DNA from 3 places in the Ensifer sp. LC384 genome. Region 3 is predicted to be linked to each of the others. Evidence: predicted binding sites of a transcription regulator. Region 3 holds the regulator's gene; each other region holds the start of a gene.

What was found. Region 3 encodes LexA, which represses DNA repair genes until DNA is damaged. Its sites were predicted from a motif close to TGTTCNNNNTGTGTTCNG; they were not measured.
Region 1: a site for LexA is predicted at 4,298-4,315, ahead of BC363_RS01305 (ribonuclease). Genes of this name have one in related genera too.
Region 2: a site for LexA is predicted at 4,597-4,614, ahead of BC363_RS00960 (UvrD-helicase domain-containing protein). Genes of this name have one in related genera too.

Annotation. Positions count from the first base shown of each region.
Region 1 is NZ_MBST01000001.1:264,117-270,766, reverse strand. It holds gene BC363_RS01325 (AAA domain-containing protein) at 1-414, shown strand, start outside; gene BC363_RS01320 (thiamine pyrophosphate-binding protein) at 542-2,188, opposite strand; gene BC363_RS01315 (DMT family transporter) at 2,234-3,181, opposite strand; gene BC363_RS01310 (alpha/beta hydrolase) at 3,194-4,144, opposite strand; gene BC363_RS01305 (ribonuclease) at 4,361-5,107, shown strand; gene ettA (energy-dependent translational throttle protein EttA) at 5,226-6,650, shown strand, end outside.
Region 2 is NZ_MBST01000001.1:185,712-192,361, reverse strand. It holds gene BC363_RS00975 (adenylate/guanylate cyclase domain-containing protein) at 1-924, opposite strand, end outside; gene BC363_RS00970 (GNAT family N-acetyltransferase) at 1,119-1,580, shown strand; gene BC363_RS00965 (DUF488 domain-containing protein) at 1,631-2,077, shown strand; gene BC363_RS00960 (UvrD-helicase domain-containing protein) at 2,110-4,554, opposite strand; gene BC363_RS00955 (carboxymuconolactone decarboxylase family protein) at 4,690-5,094, opposite strand; gene BC363_RS00950 (cyclase family protein) at 5,167-5,988, opposite strand; gene BC363_RS00945 (efflux RND transporter periplasmic adaptor subunit) at 6,306-6,650, shown strand, end outside.
Region 3 is NZ_MBST01000015.1:114,946-121,595, forward strand. It holds gene BC363_RS13870 (thermonuclease family protein) at 1-489, shown strand, start outside; tRNA gene BC363_RS13875 (tRNA-Cys) at 957-1,030, shown strand; gene BC363_RS13880 (hypothetical protein) at 1,669-2,001, shown strand; gene lexA (transcriptional repressor LexA) at 2,121-2,837, opposite strand; gene BC363_RS13890 (hypothetical protein) at 3,018-3,260, shown strand; gene BC363_RS13895 (hypothetical protein) at 3,298-3,585, opposite strand; gene BC363_RS35430 (hypothetical protein) at 4,042-4,185, opposite strand; gene BC363_RS13900 (DUF4242 domain-containing protein) at 4,366-4,653, opposite strand; gene BC363_RS35435 (hypothetical protein) at 5,017-5,181, opposite strand; tRNA gene BC363_RS13905 (tRNA-Ser) at 5,407-5,496, opposite strand; gene BC363_RS13910 (septal ring lytic transglycosylase RlpA family protein) at 5,773-6,650, shown strand, end outside.

The sequences.
Region 1 (6,650 bases), on a different contig from region 3:
AAATGGTGCCCGCAGGAGGGGGATGGGCTGCTTGTCCAACTGCGCAATCTACGGGACCAGGGATGCGCTCCCGACTTCTACGTTGTGACTCCGTTCGTTGTGGTGCAAGACCGCATGCGGGAAGCGTTGCGGACGAGCGGCTTGCTCGACGGATGGGTTGAGAGCCCGTATCAGTGGGTCAGGGATCGCGTCGGGACGGTCCACACTGTTCAGGGCCGCGAAGCGGAAGCCGTCTTTTTCATTTTGGGTGCCCCAGACATACAGCAGCGAGGCGCGCGCGGTTGGGCCGGTGGTCGCCCCAATTTACTGAACGTCGCGGCAACAAGGGCAAAGGAAGCCCTTTACGTGGTGGGCAACCGGAGTCTCTGGAAAACCGCAGGTGTTTTCCAGTCGCTTGATGACTTCCTCGACTGATCGTTCCTCGTTGCAGATTTTGTAACCCAGATCGTTACTGTTCCCAAACTGACCTAGCGAGGCGATCTATCTCTTTTTGCATGCACGGCGTTAGGGGAAGCCGCTTCGCGCTCCCCCTGGTAAAGCTCTAACCCTTCCTGATTTCGCTCAGCGTGCGTGTCGGCGTGATGGCTTCCGGGTCGAGCTTGATTTCGATGATCGCCGGCTTGCCGCTGGCGCGGGCGCGCAGGAACGCATCGGCAAACTCTTCGGTCTTTTCCACCGTCTCGCCGTGGCCGCCATAGGCGCGGGCAAGGGCGGCGAAATCCGGATTGGTCAGGTCCGTGGCGCTGACGCGGCCGGGATAATCCCGCTCCTGGTGCATGCGGATCGTGCCGTAGATGCCGTTGTTGACGACGACGGTGATAACAGGCAGGCGGTAGCGCACGGCGGTTGCGAATTCCTGGCCGTGCATCAGGAAGCAGCCGTCGCCGGCAAAGCAGATGACTTCGCGGTCCGGGTGCAGGTGCTTGGCGGCAACGGCCGCCGGCAGGCCGTAGCCCATGGAGCCGGAGGCGGGGGCGGCCTGCGTTGCGTATCGGCGGAAGCGGTGGAAGCGATGCACCCAGGTGGCGTAGTTGCCGGCGCCATTGGTGAAGATGGTATCTTCGGGCGTGTTCGCCTCGATCCAGTTCATGATCGGGCCCATGTGCACGTCGCCGGGGCCGGTTTCCGGCGGTGTCGACCACTTGAGGTAGCCTTCATGCATCGCCCTGGTGCGCACCGACCAGACCGGTTCGGCCGCGGGCGCCAGGCCTTCGAGCGCGGCGGTGAAATCGCGGGGGCTGGCGGCGATCGCCAGTTCCGGCCGGTAGACGCGGCCGAGTTCGGAAGCGTCCGGATGGATATGCACCAGCGTCTGGCGCGGGTAGGGCGCATCCATCAGCGTATAGCCGGACGACGGCATTTCGGAGAAGCGTCCGCCGACCAGAAGCACGAGATCAGCTTCCTTGATCTCTTTTGCCAGCGCCGGGTTGATGCCGATGCCGACATCGCCGGCATAGTTGGGGTGCAGGTGGTCGAACAGCATCTGGCGGCGGAAGGAGCAGCCGACCGGTAGGCTCCAGCGCTCGGCGAAGCGCTGGAATTCAGCGACGCTGTCGGCCGTCCAGCGGGTGCCGCCGAGGATGGCGATTGGGCGTTTGGCGCCTGCAAGCAACGCGCCGAGCTCCTTGATCTGGGAAGGACCCGGATGGCCCTCGACCGGCTGGTAGGGCTTTGCCGCCGGCGCTTCGGCGCGCCGCGTCAGCATGTCTTCGGGAAGCGTCAGCACGACCGGGCCCGGCCGGCCCGAGGTGGCGACCGCAAAGGCGCGGGTGACAAATTCGGGAATGCGGGCGGGATCGTCGATCTCGCCCACCCATTTGGCAACTTCGGTGAAGGCGCGGCGATATTCGATTTCCTGGAAGGCTTCGCGCTCACGCGCCTCGCTCTGTACCTGGCCGATGAACAGGATCATCGGGATCGAATCCTGCCGCGCGACATGCAGGCCGGCCGACGCATTGGTGGCGCCGGGGCCGCGCGTCACCATGCAGATGCCGGGCTTGCCGCTGAGGCGGCCCCAGGCATCGGCCATCATCGCAGCACCCCCCTCCTGGCGGCAGACGACGACATCGATGTCGGTGTCATAGAGCGCATCCAGCACCGCCAGATAGCTTTCCCCCGGTACGCAGGCGATGCGTTTGACGCCATTGGCGACGAGCGCGTCGACGACGAGCTGACCTCCAGTTTTCATGCTTTCCTCCCGATAGTCATTCTTTTGTTTTCAGACTGCTTATTTTCAGATCGCTGGCGAAACCGGAGCGATGCTCGCGGTCTTGTCGATCCGGCGTTCCCGCCAGATGATGTAGAGGCCGGAGCCGATGATGATGGAAATGCCCAGCCATTTCAGCGCGTCGGGCAGGTCGCCGAAGACGAGCCAGCCGAAGATCGTCGCCGAGACGATTTCGAGATATTGCAGCGGCGCCAGCACCGAGGCGGGGGCGGAGCGATAGGCATAGACGCCGAGCACGCCCGATATGGTGGCGGTGACGCCGACGCCGAGCAGATAGAACCAGGTGTCGCCCTCGGGCCAGACCGGATCGAACACACTCGATCCACTGCCTTCGCCCAGCCAGAGCAGAAAGAGGCAGAAGACGCCGCCCCAGATGCCGGCATGGAACTGCATCGACCAGGGATCTTCGTTCTGCGCCACCATGCGCGTCACCAGCAGGAATACGGCCAGGCCGAAGGCGGCGACGATCGGCAACAGCGCGATCAGCCCCACTTCCTGCATGCTTGGCTGGATGACCAGCAGCGCGCCGAGGAAACCGACGGCGCAGGCGGTGTAGCGCCGCCAGCCGATCGTCTCCTTGAGGAAGATGCTGCCGAGGATGGTGAGGATGATCGGCTCGACGAAGAAGATGGCGATGGCGTCGGCCACCTCCATCACCTTCAGCGTGGTGATGAACGACAGCATGGTGACGACAAGCAGGCCGCCGCGCAGCGCGTGCAGCCCGGTCTTGCGCCATGTGAGATCGAAGAGGCTGCCGCGCATAAGGACGATCGGCAGGATGAAGACGACCTGCAGCAGGAAGCGCACGGCGGTGATCTGCGCCGAGGGCACGGTTGCGATCGCCAGCTTGGCGAAGATGTCGATGAGCGGCGACAGGAGCACTGAGAGGACCATCAGCGTCAGGCCGAAGGAGATGCGGTCGTTGGTGGTCTTGGGGAGGGACATGTCTGCCATGGTGATTTCGGGTCAGGGCCTCTTGCCAGCCGCAGCCTTGGCGGCCGCGGATCGGCACCAGGCGGCAAAGTCCCCCGTTACCTTCTCCCGGCCGATTTCGTTGAGCGTCTCGTGACGCATGCCGTCATGGATCGTCACGGACACATCCGTCATGCCGCGCGCCTTCATGCGCGCACCGAGCCAGCGGATCGCGCCGCCATTTTCGGTCGACGGGTCGGCGCTGCCGCCGACGAGATGGACGGGCAAGCTGGCAGGAAGGCGCGCCAGCCGGTCTGCCCGTGCGCCGGCAAAGGCGAGCCGCATCAGGTCCAGCCACAGCGACACCGTCGCGTCGAAGCCGCAAAGCGGGTCGTCGATATATTTCGTCACCTCCGCCTCGTCGCGCGACAGCCAGTCGAAATCGGTCTTGCGATCCTTGATCGCCTGGCCCCAGGCGCCGAAGGTGAGCTTCGACAATAGCGGGCTCGGCACGTCGGAGCCCTTCAGCGCCTTTTCGATCTTCAGGATCAGCTGGCCGCCGCGCCCGGCGATACCAGGGCGAAAATTCGAGTTCCAGACGGCGAGCGCATCGTAGAGACCCGGATCGGTCTCGGCGGCGTTCAGCGCGATCAGCCCGCCCATGGAATGACCGAAGAGGATGACCGGCAGGCCCGGATGGGCCGCTGTGGCGAGCGCGCGCATGGCCTTGATGTCGGCGAACACCTTGTCGAGGCCTGCGCTGTTCGAGAACATCGCAAGCGGCGCATCTGGCGCACGGGTGGCGCCATGGCCGCGATGATCGTGGGCATAGACGTGGAAGCCGTGGCCGGCCATCGCTTCGGCGAAACGGGCGTAGCGGCCGGAATGTTCGGCCAGGCCATGGCTGATTAGAAGAATGCCGCGCGCGTCGGCGGTGGCCGGAAAGTGCCGCCAGCTCAGGTGAGCGCCTGTCGGGCTCTGATGCGTCCTCACCTGCCCGAACATGCCTTCTCCCGGACCAATCGTCAGACTCTGCCGATATCAAATCGATTTGCAGCGGAAAGGCAATCGCTGCTTGGTGATCGTTACGCATGAGGTCACAAGCGATTTCCCGGACCTGTAATTAACAGTTGCAATTTTCCCGTTTTGAGCGATATTTGTTCTCGTTTTGTTTTGCGGGAGAGTGTCATGGCATGTTGGAGTAAAGCGATTTCAAGTCCAATGACAATTGTTGCGATGGCGCTGGCGATGCTGCTTGCTCCGTCGTCCTTTGTCTTGGCACAGGACAAGGTCGACGCTGCGGCGGAAGGTGCCTCGGGCCGTACGGAATATGTGCTTGCCGTCAGCTGGCAGCCGGGTTTCTGCGAAACGCGGCCGCAGCGCAAGGAATGCGCCAGCCAGACGGCCGAGCGCTTCGATGCCACGAACCTGTCGCTGCATGGGCTTTGGCCTTTGCGCAAGAGTTACTGCGGGGTGGCCGCGGACATGCGCAGCCAGGACCGCAAGGGCGATTGGCTCGATCTGCCGAAACTTGCCATGGCCGATGATACGGCAGCGCGGTTGCTGATTGCGATGCCGGGCGTTCAGTCCGGGCTCGATCGTCATCAATGGTTGCGCAGCGGCACCTGCCAAGCGGCAGCGGTCGACGACTATTTCGCGGCGCAGCTGCGCATGCTGGACGAGCTCAACCGGTCAGCCGTCGGTGCGCTCTTTCGGGCGCGTATCGGCTCCGAGCTCGACGAGAAGGCAATCAAGCAGGCCTTCGATCAAAGTTTTGGCACTGGTGCCGGCGACCGGGTGCGCATGCGCTGCCAGACGGTTGCGGGACGCAGCGTCATCACCGGGCTGACGATCGGCCTGACCGGGGACGTGTCGGGCAAGTCCAGCCTCGCGCCGCTGATACAGGCGGCAGGGCCGACCGAGTTCAAATGCGCCAAGGGCATTGCCGACGCGGCAGGCCGCGGATAGCGGCTGACAAGCCTCACCGGCATGGGATAGGCGGGGGCAAGCGCCTTTGGCGATTGCCCCTTAGCACTAATTCGCCTACATAGCGGGCAAATTTCCTTCCCATGCGGAGCATTCCTTTATGGCACGTCAGTTCATCTATCATATGGCCGGACTTAATAAGTCCTACGGCGCGAAGAAGGTCCTGGAGAACGTTCATCTGTCGTTCTACCCGGACGCGAAGATCGGTATCCTCGGCCCGAACGGCGCCGGTAAGTCGACGGTGCTACGCATCATGGCCGGCCTCGACAAGGAATATACCGGTGAAGCCTGGATCGCCGAGGGTGCTACCATCGGTTACCTGCCGCAGGAGCCGCAGCTCGATCCGACCAAGACCGTGCTCGAAAACGCCATGGAAGGCGTTGCCGCCAAGACGGCAATCGTCGAGCGCTACAACGAACTGATGATGAACTATTCCGACGAGACGGCGGAAGAGGGCGCAAAGCTCCAGGACATCATCGACAGCCAGAACCTGTGGGATCTCGAGAGCCAGGTCGAAATGGCGATGGAAGCGCTGCGCTGCCCGCCGGGCGATGCCGACGTCACCAGCCTTTCGGGCGGTGAAAAGCGCCGTATCGCGCTCTGCAAGCTCCTCTTGTCACAGCCCGACCTGCTGCTGCTCGACGAACCGACCAACCATCTCGACGCCGAGACGATCGCCTGGCTCGAAAAGCACCTGCGCGAATATCCCGGCGCCGTGCTGATGATCACCCACGACCGCTACTTCCTCGACAACGTCACCGGCTGGATCCTCGAGCTCGACCGTGGCCGCAGCATTCCCTACGAAGGCAACTATTCCGCCTACCTCGTTGCCAAGGCCAAGCGCATGCAGCAGGAAGGCCGCGAAGAGGCGTCCCGCCAGAAGGCGATCGCGCGCGAGCAGGAGTGGATCGCATCCAGCCCGAAGGCCCGCCAGGCCAAGTCCAAGGCGCGTATCCGCTCCTATGACGAACTGGTCAACGCCGCAGAAAACCAGCGCCCTGGCGACGCGCAGATCATCATCCCGGTCGGCGAACGTCTCGGCCAGGTGGTCATCGAGATGGACGGCGTCACCAAGGGGTATGGCGACCGTCTGCTGATCGACGGCCTGTCGCTGAAGCTGCCGCCGGGCGGCATCGTCGGCATCATCGGCGCCAACGGTGCCGGTAAGACGACGCTGTTCCGCATGATCACCGGCCAGGAACAGGTCGATAGCGGTTCGATCCGTATCGGCGACACCGTGCATCTCGGTTATGTCGACCAGAGCCGCGACGCGCTCGACGGCAACAAGACCGTCTGGGAAGAAATTTCCGGCGGTGCCGAAGTCATCAAGCTCGGCAAGTACGAGATGAACTCGCGTGCCTATTGCTCGACCTTCAATTTCAAGGGCGGCGACCAGCAGCAGAAGGTCGGCAATCTCTCGGGTGGTCAGCGCAACCGCGTTCACCTCGCCAAGATGCTGAAGAACGGCGGCAACGTGCTGCTGCTCGACGAACCGACCAACGACCTCGACACCGAGACGCTGGCG
Region 2 (6,650 bases), on a different contig from region 3:
CACGACCCCGTGCGTCCTGCCGACATTTTCAGCGATCTCGAACGCGAGGAAGCCGAAGCCGGCGGCTGCCTCCACGCTATTGGGATGGGCGCTTGGTACGCCCGCTGCGGCCAGATAGGCGTCGCCGATCGTTTTGATCTTCTCGACGCCGAACCGGGCTGATGCCGCGTCGAGCTGCGAGAAGAAATCGTCGAGCAGCGCGACCGTCCGTTCCGGACCGAGCTCGTTGGAAAGCCTGACGAACTGAACGATATCGATGAGCAGCACCGCCGCCGTATCGAATTTCTTGATCGTGGCGGCGTGGTCATCTCTGCGCAACTGTTCGACGATCTCGGCGGGCATGATCGACAGCATGAGATTGCTCAGGCGCATCTGGGCATCGCGCGCCAGCGTGAGAGCATAGTGCATGGTCGCGAACATCAGAAGGGTGACGGTCAGGATCGCAGAGGCGTTGACGAGCTGGAGGAAGCTCTCGTCGGCATAGATACCGGGCAGTGGCATCGGAAAGGCGATGCCGCCCACGATGATCACAATGGCGGTGAGGAGGCCGAGGCTGGCGACCATCCTCCAATGGTCCAGGTTCAATATTGCAAATGCGACGGGTGTGACGCCCAGAAGATTGAATAAAACCCCGGAGTCCCGGCCGAGATGCGCACTGACGACCGTGAGTGCCACGGCACATATGGTGAACTCCCAGAGTGCCGATGCTCTCTTTCCAAACCGATGGAACAGAGGTGTGATGGTGGCAGCGGTCGCGAGCAGAACATTGCAAACCACCAAACCCTGCAGGCTTGGTTGCTGGAAGAGTGCGTAGATGACAGCGAAACCACTCGACGAGACTGCAATAACGGCTGCCGCCAGATTGGCGACCAGTATACCTTGCCGATCGGCCTCGCGCGCTTCTGTCAGGCCCAGTTCCGCCAACCAACGTGTCGTGCTTGTCCAAGACATGTCGCCGCTCGCATTTTGATTGTTGAGACAGGCATTTCGCAATTACATTAGGTGAGTGTAATATTTCAATTTGCAGGGGAAAAGTCAGTCTCAAAGATGCGCTGCGCGCACAATTCGCAGATGCTGGGAGCGAAGCCATATTCGCCGCCAAAGAGCAGGATAGAGACATGACCGACGCAGTTCGCATCCGCCCGCTTGCCCGCGGCGACTACGAGCAGTGGCTGCCGCTCTGGGATGGCTACAACGCCTTTTATGGTCGCTCGGGTGCAACGGCGCTCGATCCTGATATCACCGCGATGACCTGGTCGCGCTTCTTCGATGCCTACGAGCCGATGCATGCGCTGGTGGCGGAAAGCGAGGGGCGGCTGGTCGGGCTGACGCATTATCTCTTTCATCGCAGCACGACGTCCATCCACCCCAATTGCTACCTTCAGGATCTCTTCACCAGTGAAGCTGTGCGGGGCAAGGGCGTCGGCGCGGCCTTGATCGAAGGCGTCTATGCGGCGGCGCAAGCGGCAGGCTCGCCGCGCGTCTACTGGCAGACGCACGAGACCAACGCCACCGCGATGGCACTTTACGACAAGGTGGCGGAGCGTTCGGGCTTTATCGTCTACCGCAAGATGGTCTAGGCTTCAGCTTCGCCGGGGCTGTGTGACAGTGGGCAACTGGGGTGAGCGCCATGGAGAACGTGCAGGTTTCGACGATCGGCTTCACCAAGTCATCGGCCGAAGATTTCTTCGATCGCCTGCAGAAGGCCGGTGTCAAGACGGTTGTCGATGTGCGGCTGCACAACACCTCGCAGCTTGCCGGCTTCGCCAAGGCCAATGACCTTGCCTTCTTCCTGAAACGGATCGGAGGCATCGACTACGTGCACCAGCCGCTCTTCGCGCCCACCGAGGCGATCATGAAGGCCTACAAGACCGACAAGGGCGACTGGAAGACCTTTTCGCGAGACTTTCTCGATCTCATGGCGGAGCGCAAGGTCGAGCAGCACGTCAAGCCGGAGGCGCTGCAGGGCGCCTGCCTGCTCTGCGCCGAGGACAAGCCGCACCGCTGCCACCGCAGCCTCGTCTGCGAATACCTGAACGACCATTGGGGCGGGCGTCTTCGCGTCGAGCACCTGTAGGGCGGCCGATAGCCGCCGAGGGCTTTACCCACTCACACCTTCTCGACGAACCCGTCGAGCACGCGCTTCTGCCCGGCCTTGTCGAAGTCGATCGTCAGCTTGTTGCCTTCGATCGCCGCGATGTTGCCGTTGCCGAACTTCATGTGGAAGACGCGGTCGCCGACGGTGAAGCGTGAGGGCTCGGTGCTGGTGGATTTTGCCACCAGCTCGCCGTCGATGGTACGACCGCGCGGGCCGCTTTCGCCGTAGCCGATGCGCTCGACGGCGTGGCCGGAGCGCGAGCCCCAGTTGTCGCGTGTCGCGTCCGAGCGGTGCTGCTGGGCGCGCTTCCAGCCGGGGGTGGAATAGTTGTTCTGGAACGGATCGGCCTTGTCGAAGCGTGACTGGCCATAGCCGCCGCGGCCGTAGCCGCCATAGGACTGCTCGGTTTCGGCGACTTCGACATGGGTGATCGGCAGCTCGTCGAGGAAGCGCGAGGGCATAGTCGATTGCCACAGGCCATGGATGCGGCGGTTGGAGACGAACCAGATGTGGCAGCGGTGTTTTGCCCGGGTGATGCCGACATAGGCGAGGCGCCGTTCTTCCTCGAGGCCGGAGCGGCCGCCCTCGTCGAGAGCGCGCTGGTGCGGAAACAGGCCTTCCTCCCAGCCGGGCAGGAAGACCGTGTCGAACTCCAGCCCCTTGGCCGAATGCAGCGTCATGATCGACACGGCATCGAGATTTTCGTTCTGCTCGGCGTCCATCACCAACGAGACGTGCTCGAGGAAGCCGCGCAGGCTCTCGAAGGCTTCCATCGAGCGGATGAGTTCCTTCAGGTTTTCAAGCCGGCCCGGTGCTTCGGCGGACTTGTCGTTCTGCCACATCGCCGTGTAGCCGCTCTCATCGAGGATCTGCTCGGCAAGCTCCGTATGCACAGTGGTCTCGAGCAGGCTCTGCCAGCGGCCGAAATCGGCGACGACGTCGAACAGCCCCTTTCGAGCCTTCGGCTTCAGCTCGTCGGTCTCGATGATGTCTTTGGCTGCGGCGAGCATCGGGATGTCGCGGGCGCGGGCATAGTCGTGCAGGGTGCGAATGGTGGTGTCGCCAAGGCCGCGCTTCGGCGTGTTGACGATGCGCTCGAAGGCAAGGTCGTCGGCCGGCTGGCAGACGAGGCGGAAATAGGCCATGGCGTCGCGGATCTCGAGCCGCTCGTAAAAGCGCGGACCGCCGATGACGCGGTAGTTCAGCCCGAGGGTGACGAAGCGGTCTTCGAACTCGCGCATCTGGAACGAGGCGCGCACCAGGATCGCCATGTCGTTGAGCTTGTGGCTCTTGCGCTGCAGCTGTTCGATTTCCTCGCCGACGGCGCGGGCTTCCTCTTCGGAATCCCAGGCCGCGTGCACCTGCACCTTTTCGTCACCAGGGTCGGTGCGTTCGGTAAACAGCGTCTTGCCCAGCCGCCCCTCATTGTGGGCGATCAGATGGGCGGCGGCACCGAGAATATGCTCGGTCGAGCGGTAGTTGCGTTCGAGCTTGATCACCTTGGCGCCGGGGAAATCCTTTTCGAAGCGCAGAATATTGTCCACTTCCGCGCCGCGCCAGCCATAGATCGACTGGTCGTCGTCGCCGACGCAGCAGACGTTCTGCGGCACGCCCTTGGCCCGCTGCGCCAAAAGCCGCAGCCACATGTACTGCGCGGTATTGGTGTCCTGATACTCGTCGACGAGGATGTAGCGGAACTTGTCGTGGTATTCCTTCAGCACATCCGGATTGGTGCGGAACATGCGGATCGGGTGCAGCAGCAGATCGCCGAAGTCGCAGGCATTTAAGGTCCGCAGGCGGTTCTGGTAGGCGGCGTAGAGCTCGCGGCCCTTGCCGTTGGCAAAGGCGCGGGCGTCGCCCTCGGGGATCTGCGCCGGGTCGAGGCCCTTGTTCTTCCAGCCGTCGATCATGCCGGCGAACTGCTTGGCCGGCCAGCGCTTGTCGTCCAGACCTTCGGCCTGGATGATCTGCTTGATCAATCTGACGACGTCGTCGGTATCGAGAATGGTGAAGTCGGAGCGCAGGCCGACGAGTTCGGCGTGGCGGCGCAACAGCTTGACGCCGATCGAGTGGAAGGTGCCGAGCCAGGGCATGCCCTCGACCGCGTGACCGACGAGCACGCCGATGCGCTCCTTCATCTCGCGCGCCGCCTTGTTGGTGAAGGTCACGGCGAGGATCTGCGAGGGGAAGGCGCGGCCGGTGGAAAGAATATGGGCGATGCGGGTGGTGAGCACACGGGTCTTGCCGGTGCCGGCGCCAGCGAGAACAAGCACCGGGCCATCGAGGGATTCCACCGCTTCGGACTGTTCCGGATTGAGGCCGGAGAGATAATCCGGGCGCTGCTGGCGGTCGCGGGCCGCCATGGCGCGCGCGGCGATGCCGCCCGTTGCCGGTGCCTGCTTGCGCGGGGCCGGCTCTTCGTCGAAGAAGGGAATGTCGTCGAAACCACTCATCATGCGGCTCAATGTAGTGATTCGGAGGCGAAAGGCCAGAAAGGATGTTCTTCTTTTATTCCGTTTTCTGCGCCAGCCGCACCAAGCCTGTGGAAAGACAGGCGATTTCGAAGCCGCTCATTCTCCGCCCACCCGCCATCAGGCCGTCCGGTCGAAGGCGGCGTCCACCGGCACCTGCAATGCGGTTGCCAGCTGGTTGGTTCTGGCGGCAAGCGAGATCACCCGCAAGAGATCGGCGTGCTCGGCGTCAGTCATGCCCTTGGCTCTGGCGGCGGCCGTATGGGAATGGGCGCAGTAGCCGCAGCCATTGCTGACGGAAACGGCGATGTAGAGCATTTCCTTGACCAGCGGATCGAGTGCGGAGGGCGTTGCCATCACCGCCTTGACGTCGCGCCAGGTCTGCTCCAGCAGGTCGGCATCGAAGGCCAGCCACAGCCACATATTGTTGATGAAATCCGATTTGCGGGTGGCGCGGATGTCGTCGAACACCGCCTTGACGCGCGGGTCTGATTCCGGATTGGCGGGCGGGGCGATGGTGCTCATGGTCTCTCCGAAAGGGGATGCGTCATGGGATGCTTCCGGCGACCGAGAGCCGCCGGATCGGCAGGCGAAGGTTTAGACGAGCGCAAAGACGCGGGCCGGGCCGCCGGTGCCGCCGCGATGTTTCGGCGCGCCGAGGACGAGAGTGGCGCCCTTGGCCGGCACCTTGTCTAGGTTGGCAGCCGCCTCCAGTCCCCAGCGGCCTTCCGGCAGCCAGGCATAATGGGTGGCGAAATCGGGCGAGGCGCCGTGGTCGAGCGAAAGCGTGTCGACGGCGATGCCGGCCGCCTTGGTTTCCTCCAGCAGATATTTTGCCGCCTCGACGTGGAAGCCGGGAAAATGCAGCTTGCCGCCGCCATCGGCGTTGCGGAACTTGTCGGTGCCGAGATGGGTGGCCCAACCCGAGAGCATGGCGACGCAGGCGTTCTCCGGAATATCACCATTGGCGGCGACCCAGGCCTTGATGTCGTCGGGCGTCAGTTGCGCGTCGGCGTCAGTGGATGCCTTCGGGCGAATGTCGACGACGCACAGCGGCACGACCAGCTTTTCGACCGGCAGATCGGCGACCGACAACCCATCGGCCGAAAAATGCAGCGGCGCATCGACATGGGTGCCGGTATGCTCGTTCACCCTGAGTTCGAACAGGTTGAACTTGTCCTTGGCGTAGCTGAATTTTTGCTCGCGGAAGAATTGCTGCTGGCCGAAGAAGGTCGGGAATTCCTCGTAGAGTTCGTGGGTGAGATCGGTGACGCCGGTGTGGCCCTGGGCGAGCGCCGGTGGGGCGATGCCAGCACTTGCCGCCGCGATGCCGGCCGTTCCGACGGCGGCTGCCTTGAAGAAGCTGCGGCGGGACAACATTTTCTGCTTTACGGATTCCATGACGCACGCATCGCACATGTCTTTGCTCCTCTCTCAAGAACCGATCGAAACCGAGCGGCAATGGCTGTCGGCGGTCGCAGGATACCTCAGTGGCAGTGCCTGTAAACGGTGATTGTCTAGTGCATTTCTGGGGAATAGCGCGGTGGTCGCGGCTGCCGCTGCGGTAATGGCCCGCACGTCATCATGCCGCCAACAAATTCGCTTTTATTACAATTGCGTAATGATGGCATTCCGCCGTTGCCCCCAAAGGTCCGAACAACGATACTCAGGGCAAATCGGAACGTTCCGCCGGCGCGTGCCGCGCAGGAGCGCGCTTTGCATATTTGGAGACATGAATGCGGGTTTGGAAACAGCTGGCGGTAAGCGCCGTTGTGCTTTTGGTGGGTGCCGGCGTCTGGGTGCGGTTCGTGCCCGGAGCAGGCGAAACGCTGGCGGCGATCGGTGTCTCGCATCCGTTGATCGATGCCATTTCCAAACAGGAAGGCGGCGCCGGCGGCGAAGGCGGCCAGGGCAATGGCGGACGCAGACAGGGCGGCAATGACGCCATCCTCGTCGTGGTGCGCCCGTCGGCGACATCCGTCGTCAACGACCGGCTGAACGCGATCGGCAATGGCGAGGCGATCCATTCCGTCACCGTGACGCCGACGGCCACCGGCAACCTGACCGAAATTCTCGTGCGC
Region 3 (6,650 bases):
AAAGCACAGGTTCGTGCCGCCGTGCCGCCGGCCGCACACAAGGCGAAGCCTGTCGACGGACCGATACCCGCAGTCAACGTCGGGTTGGCCGCGCCAACACCGATTGAGCGCCCTGTCGCGCAGCCAGCAGCCCTCCAGGCCAAGGCGAATCAGTTCTATTTCTGCGGTATCCGCAACGACAACTGCGTCATCGACGGTGCCACGTTCCGCTATCAAGGTGAAGCGATCCGCGTCGCCGATATCGACGCCCCGCGAATCAAGCAGGCAAGTTGCGATGGCGAGCGCGCACGCGGCTTTTACGCCAAGCAGCGATTGCGTGAACTGTTGAACTCTGGAGATTTCAGGCTGATCGAAGCGATCGGCAGGGACGACGACAAGACCAGCGAGAAGCTGCGCGTGGTGATGCGCGACGGCCGTTCGCTCGGTAACATTCTCGTCTCGGAAGGCCTGGTTCGCCCCTGGAAGGGACGGTCAACGCCGTGGTGCTAGATCCTGGCGAAAGCGCCTCCGCGGCCGTGAAGGAGCGATCCGGCGCTGCGGCTCAAAACCTGTCGGCGATGCGCCGGAAAAACGTCCAGCGAGAAAATGTTGCCGTCATCGGGCGGCAGCCAAACACGTCGAATCTTCATGAGGTGTGAAAGTCTGAGCGGCGGCGCTGCGTGCGAAGCTGGCACCGGACGGCCCAGGATGTCTATTCGTCCGACTCTGCGCGCCGTGTTCGCAGACGGCGCCGGTCAACTGCCTTGTCGTTCCGCGGGGGAGGACCGGGGCTCGAATGATCATATCCGTTCTTCTCGAAAAAGAGGGTAGGGCTGGGGCATGCAGCCGCAATCCACAGAACGGAATGGAAACGCTTGTTCAGGATGAAAAAAGGATCGCATTCAGAATGAACCCTCTTGCACTCTGTCTATATTCATTCTAAACGCTCGCCACGACTTGATAATCTCAGTCGGTGAGGCCTCGTGGCGGAGTGGTGACGCAGAGGACTGCAAATCCTTGTACCCCGGTTCAATTCCGGGCGAGGCCTCCAAAGCCACACCTAATTATTTGATTTTGCGTTGTAATTCAGGGTGCTCAATTGCAGCACCTGCCACGCTTTTTCTATATGTGGGAATTTGTTCCCCGTTCCTCCTGCTTCGTTATCCTCGACCGCCAGCAATTGCTTGCCGATTCCGTCCCAACTAAAGCGGGCGGCCCCGCCGCCGTGGCGAGGCGTGCGCGCTCGGCATCTTGCCCGGCAAAGCTAGTCGCCGACCGATTGCCGATGCCTGTGCGACGATGGCCCCATTGGCCCGGCGTCCACTCCCTGGGAATTGATTGCTGGGTTAAATCTACCTTACGCAGACGACTGCGCCGCACACGGTGGAGATAGTGGGGTGGGGTGGGGTGATGCGGCGAGCGATGACACCCGCCAGCCCCTGCTTACGGCGAGCATGGGTTTGAAGATAAGCCGCGCCATAAGTCGGTCGTGGCCCATCCGCGTTGCCGTGCGCGCGAACAGGCGTCAACCTGCATGGCCTGCCAAGGACACACCCCGAAATGGTGACTCGGCTGGTATTGTCAGTGCAAGGAATATTGTCTCTAGACGGGTTCGGGAATGAATATTCCGGCGGCACGACCCGTACAGGTAGTGTCAAACAAAACCGACAATGGAGGAGATGACATAAAATGAAATGTAAGATCGCCCTGACTGCTCTTGCCGTTCTTGCCGCGTCGACGGCCACCGCAAGCGCTGAGGATCTCGTCTTTCAGCTGAAGAACAAGACGGAAGCGGTTCTGACGAACTTCTACACGTCGCCGGTCGGTGTTGATCAGTGGGAGGACGACGTCTTCGGGCGGCAGGTACTCAATCCGGGCGAAAGCATGGAAATCACCATCGCCGACGGACGTGATGTCTGCAAATACGACATGCGCTTTGAATTCGAAGAAGGCTCCGGTCTCGACACGACTGAAGACACGCAGGACCTCTGCGAACTGGGCGAGTACTCGATTCACCAGTAACATTTTTCGAGCGTGCAAGCCGCACGAGTTGGAGATGCCCGTCTCGCTACCCCAAGGTGGCGAGACGTTCAAGGAAGAGGAAGGCAGGCCAGCACGAAGGCAGCTGGCTTGAGCAAGGCTTAGTGGTAGCGGCGGATCAAGCCAACGAGCTTGCCCTGAATCTTGACGCGGTCGGGGCCGAAAATACGCGTCTCGTAGGCCGGATTGGCCGCCTCGAGCGCAATCGACGCGCCCTTGCGCCGGAAGCGCTTCAGCGTTGCTTCCTCATCATCGACGAGCGCGACGATGATGTCGCCGGGATTGGCCGAGGTGGCATTGCGGATGATCACCGTATCGCCATCGAAGATGCCGGCCTCGATCATCGAATCGCCCTTCACTTCAAGGGCATAGTGCTCGCCGCTGCCGATCATATCGAGCGGAACGGAGATGTCGTGAGTGTTGTTCTGTATCGCCGAGATCGGAACGCCGGCGGCAATGCGTCCCATAACCGGAACCGACACGGAGCTGTTGTCAGCAACCGGCGGCGCTTTCGCGGCGGGGGCAGGGGCCGGCGGCTTCCCGAGGCTGCCCTCGATGACGCTCGGGGAAAACCCGCGACGGGGTTGGGCGCTTGCTGCATAGGCTTCCGGCAGCTTGATGACCTCGAGCGCTCTGGCGCGGTTGGGAAGACGGCGTATGAAACCGCGTTCCTCCAGCGCCGTAATAAGCCGGTGAATGCCCGACTTTGAAGCCAGGTCGAGTGCATCCTTCATCTCGTCGAAAGACGGCGGCACACCCGATTCCTTCATTCGTTCGTGGATGAAAAGAAGCAATTCCTGTTGCTTGCGGGTCAGCATGGCAAGTCGCTCCAGAAGCGTGAAACAAATCAAGAACAGACACTATCTGTTCCATATGTGTTCCGCAAGTGCCTAAAATTCCGTGAATGTGGGATCAAGCGTGCGCGCATCGGCCAACTAGACGCTGCGCGTGCCGCAAGGCGCCGATATGCCTCGTTCCGTTTACGCAATGAGGGTGCAATGAAGAAGCTGGTTCGAATCCTGCTGACGATCGTTGTTCCGGCGACCGCGGTCCTTGGGTTCCGCTGGTATCAATATGTGGACAACAGGGAGAGTCCGTTCGACGAAGTCGGCATCGCGTTGAATGCGGCAATGCCGGGGCCGATCAATCTTTGGGGTTGTGACCGGCTCAAGCTTACCTCTCGCAACGCCGCTCGGTTGCGCCACCGTCGATGGAGCGAAGTGGAAATAGACTGGCATTGAGCGATTGCTGGGCGAGCGTCGCGAAGGAGAGAGTGGTTCAAGCCGGCTGCGTGGCGGAACAGGCGTCCTCGAACTCCTTGACGGTCTCAGCCGAGTTGTCCTCCGGCAGGACGGCGTCCGCCGCGTCGGTCGCTACGGGCGTGTCGCCTTGATAGACGAAGGACTGGATATAGTAGGCGATCGTTCCCTTCCAAACGTTCCGGCCATCGATCTGCTGGCAGGGCACGGCGGTTTCGAAATCGGCTTGCAGGTCGTCGACCGTAGCAGCGCTGAGGGCGATGTTAGGCGATGCGATAATCGAGGCGATAAGCAAGGCTGCAAGCACGGTGAACGTCCGCTAGATCAGAGGTGGTGCCGATAGTTTGGTTAACGATGTGAACCGCGCTTTCGTTCCAAAGTCCAGCAAGCATGCCGGGCACTGTGCCGTGTTCAACAGTTCTTTGCCAAAGGTGATGACGGCTGCTCACGGTGTGGCAGGGAAGGCACAAAGATTTGCATGAACAGGGTGCGTGTCGGCGTTCTCGATCTTCCGACGCCTACCACATGCGGCGTGTCGCCGGCCGATCAGGCCTGGCAGCAGACATGGGAAGCGATTGGCCAGTGCTGCCGCCCGCAATGATCTTTGCATTTCAGGGGGGGCGCGCGACGTGCAAGCGTGCTGGGGTTTCTGGCATTGCGGCGACCAGTCACGCAGGGTGTGCGGAGACGTGCACCCCCAGTCCAACTGGTCACTGACAAAACTCTCCCGACTATTTGGTTCGAGAGGTTAGAGGCGGTTGTCCTATTTCTTGTCTTTCTTGCCGAGCGAAAAGCTGCTGCCTGCCAGCTTCACCTGTGAGCCTTCTGTCGTAACGGCGGCTTTGACGGCCTTGTCCTTCTTGGGTTTTCTAACCTCGCGGTTACTTCGCACTTGACCCTTTGCCATGATCGTCTCCTTGAAAAGGTGTGCCGGGGAACCCTCATGGGCGCCGAATGACCGGCAGACTAGCCTGCATTGATGCCGCCGGAAGTCAATGACGGCGCGCGGGGAGCATTGGCCCGGGCGGCGATTCGGGGGTGTCATGACGCCGATGTCCCGCCCGCGGTGATTATAACACCGCTTCGGCTATTTGCCGCGTCCTTGAGATGCTGTCGAAGGCCCGATCACGGCGGCGACTTCCGTTATTCTGTTGGCCGGAAACCCGCCGCGTTCGGCGTGTTCGCGAATGACGTCGGCGCTCGGTGCCTCGTGGACGCAATAGAGCTTGTCGCCGGCGACATAGCTCGTGATCCATGTGTACGGCACGCCGAGATCGGCGACGACAGCATTGGATTTCGCCGACAGTGCACAGAGGTCGTCCTGACTGAGCTTGTCAGCGCCTGGCACGTCGCGCTCGATGATGAAAGTGGGCATCGCTCAGTTCCTTGACTGTTGGATGACCAATACATCAAGCCTCCCTAATGAAATGGGAGTCAGTGCTTGCGATTGGATGCAAGGCGATTTGCATGTGGCACCGCGTCGGACAACGGCAGTCCTTGCCTTTTTCGGCTAGCAGACCAGCAGGTGCGCTTCGCAGCTTTGAAGCCAGCGAGAGCAAATGTTTGAAGGGTCTTGCGCGAACCGCAAGTTACATCCCCAAGCACTATGGAGTGCAGAGCGACCGCGTGCACGGGCTCCGTTCGGAGCCGATTGCTACAGGGGGAAATCATGCAGCAGGTCTAACGCGCTACCGCGCCATTGGCCTGTCGTATTGGATGCGCGCTGCTGTCATGAAACTCAGTAGCTGAGACGGAAACCGCCCGGACTTGCGGCAGACGGATCGGGCACGGGCAATGGCCCCTGCCATTGCGCATAGGTTGTGTTCGCATCGCCGGTGCTTGCACATCCGGAAAGCGTCAGAACAGCGAGAAAAGCGGCTGTCATCAGATATTTAAGAGGCATGGTTTTCTCCAGTTGTGGGAGATTGCCCAGGCCTCGAGGGGCCGGAATCGGATTCTCCCTCAAATCATCCGGGATGGCAAGCGGACCTGGCTGCAGGTTGGCAATTGCACGCGCCTGTGTTGCTGCGATGGCGGGCGTTGCCCGCAAAACTGGTATGCGGCCGCGGTCGGAACACCTGCTTGGCGGTGCAACTCAGTAACGGGTGGAGAAAAATGAGGCAGTCGATGGCGGAGGAGGTGGGATTCGAACCCACGGTACGCTTTCACGCACGCCGGTTTTCAAGACCGGTGCCTTAAACCGCTCGGCCACTCCTCCGGGCAGGGCGTTATTGCGCGAAGCCTTGCCGCTTTGCAAGATTTAACATGCGCGGGCTGCAAGATTTTCTCAGCGGATCCGCTGCTCACTTCGTCGCCATAACCATTCGTAAACCATAACTGGAGATTTCGGGCGGCTGGCCATTCGCCGGTTCGCAATTTTGCCTTGTTGCTGTCATGATTACTCGACTGTTCCGTTTCGGGACGCCGAGATTTCCGCTGGGGGCAAGAGTGGAAGGTTTCGAGTACGGCTTGTTCGAATGATGTTGTGGGACAGATGACATCCAGTAAAAATGCGGCATATCTGATCAAGGGACTGCGCCTTGCGGCGGTTCCCGTGCTTTGCGCAACGCTTGCGGCTTGCGGATCCACGTCCAGTATCAAGAAGAGCAAGCCGAGAAGCAAAGAATACTTCGCCGAGTCGGTTTACGGCGTGAAGGCAAGCCCCCGTGTCGCCACCGGCAAGAATATCCCGAAGGGCGGCGGCCGATTCCAAGTCGGCAAGGCCTATCAGGTCAAGGGCAAGTGGTATCAGCCGAAGGAAGATTTCGGCTACAACAAAACAGGTGTCGCGTCCTGGTACGGCTCGGCTTTCCACGGTCGCTTAACCGCCAATGGCGAAGTCTATGACAAGCTCCATCTTTCGGCGGCCCATCCGACATTCCCGTTGCCGAGCTATGCGCGCGTTACCAATACGGAAAACGGCACATCGGTCATCGTTCGCGTGAACGATCGCGGTCCTTATGAGTACGGCCGTATCATCGACGTATCGTCGAAAACAGCAGATCTGCTCGATATCAAGCAGAAGGGCAGCGCCAAAGTTCGTGTGCAATATGTCGGCCGCGCACCGCTCGAAGGCAACGATATGCCATATCTGATGGCGTCCTATGTCACCAAGGGCGATCGCAGCCCCGGCGTCATGCCGGAAGGCCAGATCGCGACCGGCGTGATGGTTGCCTCGAATGAGCCGATGCGCAACCAGTTGGGAACGCTGACCATTCCATCAAAGTCATCGCTTGATACCGGTGGCCCGATCACGGCCCTTGCTGCGCCTGTCCCGCAGTTTGCTGCACCGCAGTCGCTGAACGAGTTCGTCATGCTGCCGGACATCGGGCCGATACCGCGCGAGCGGCCGGAATACATTCCGGTGCCAGA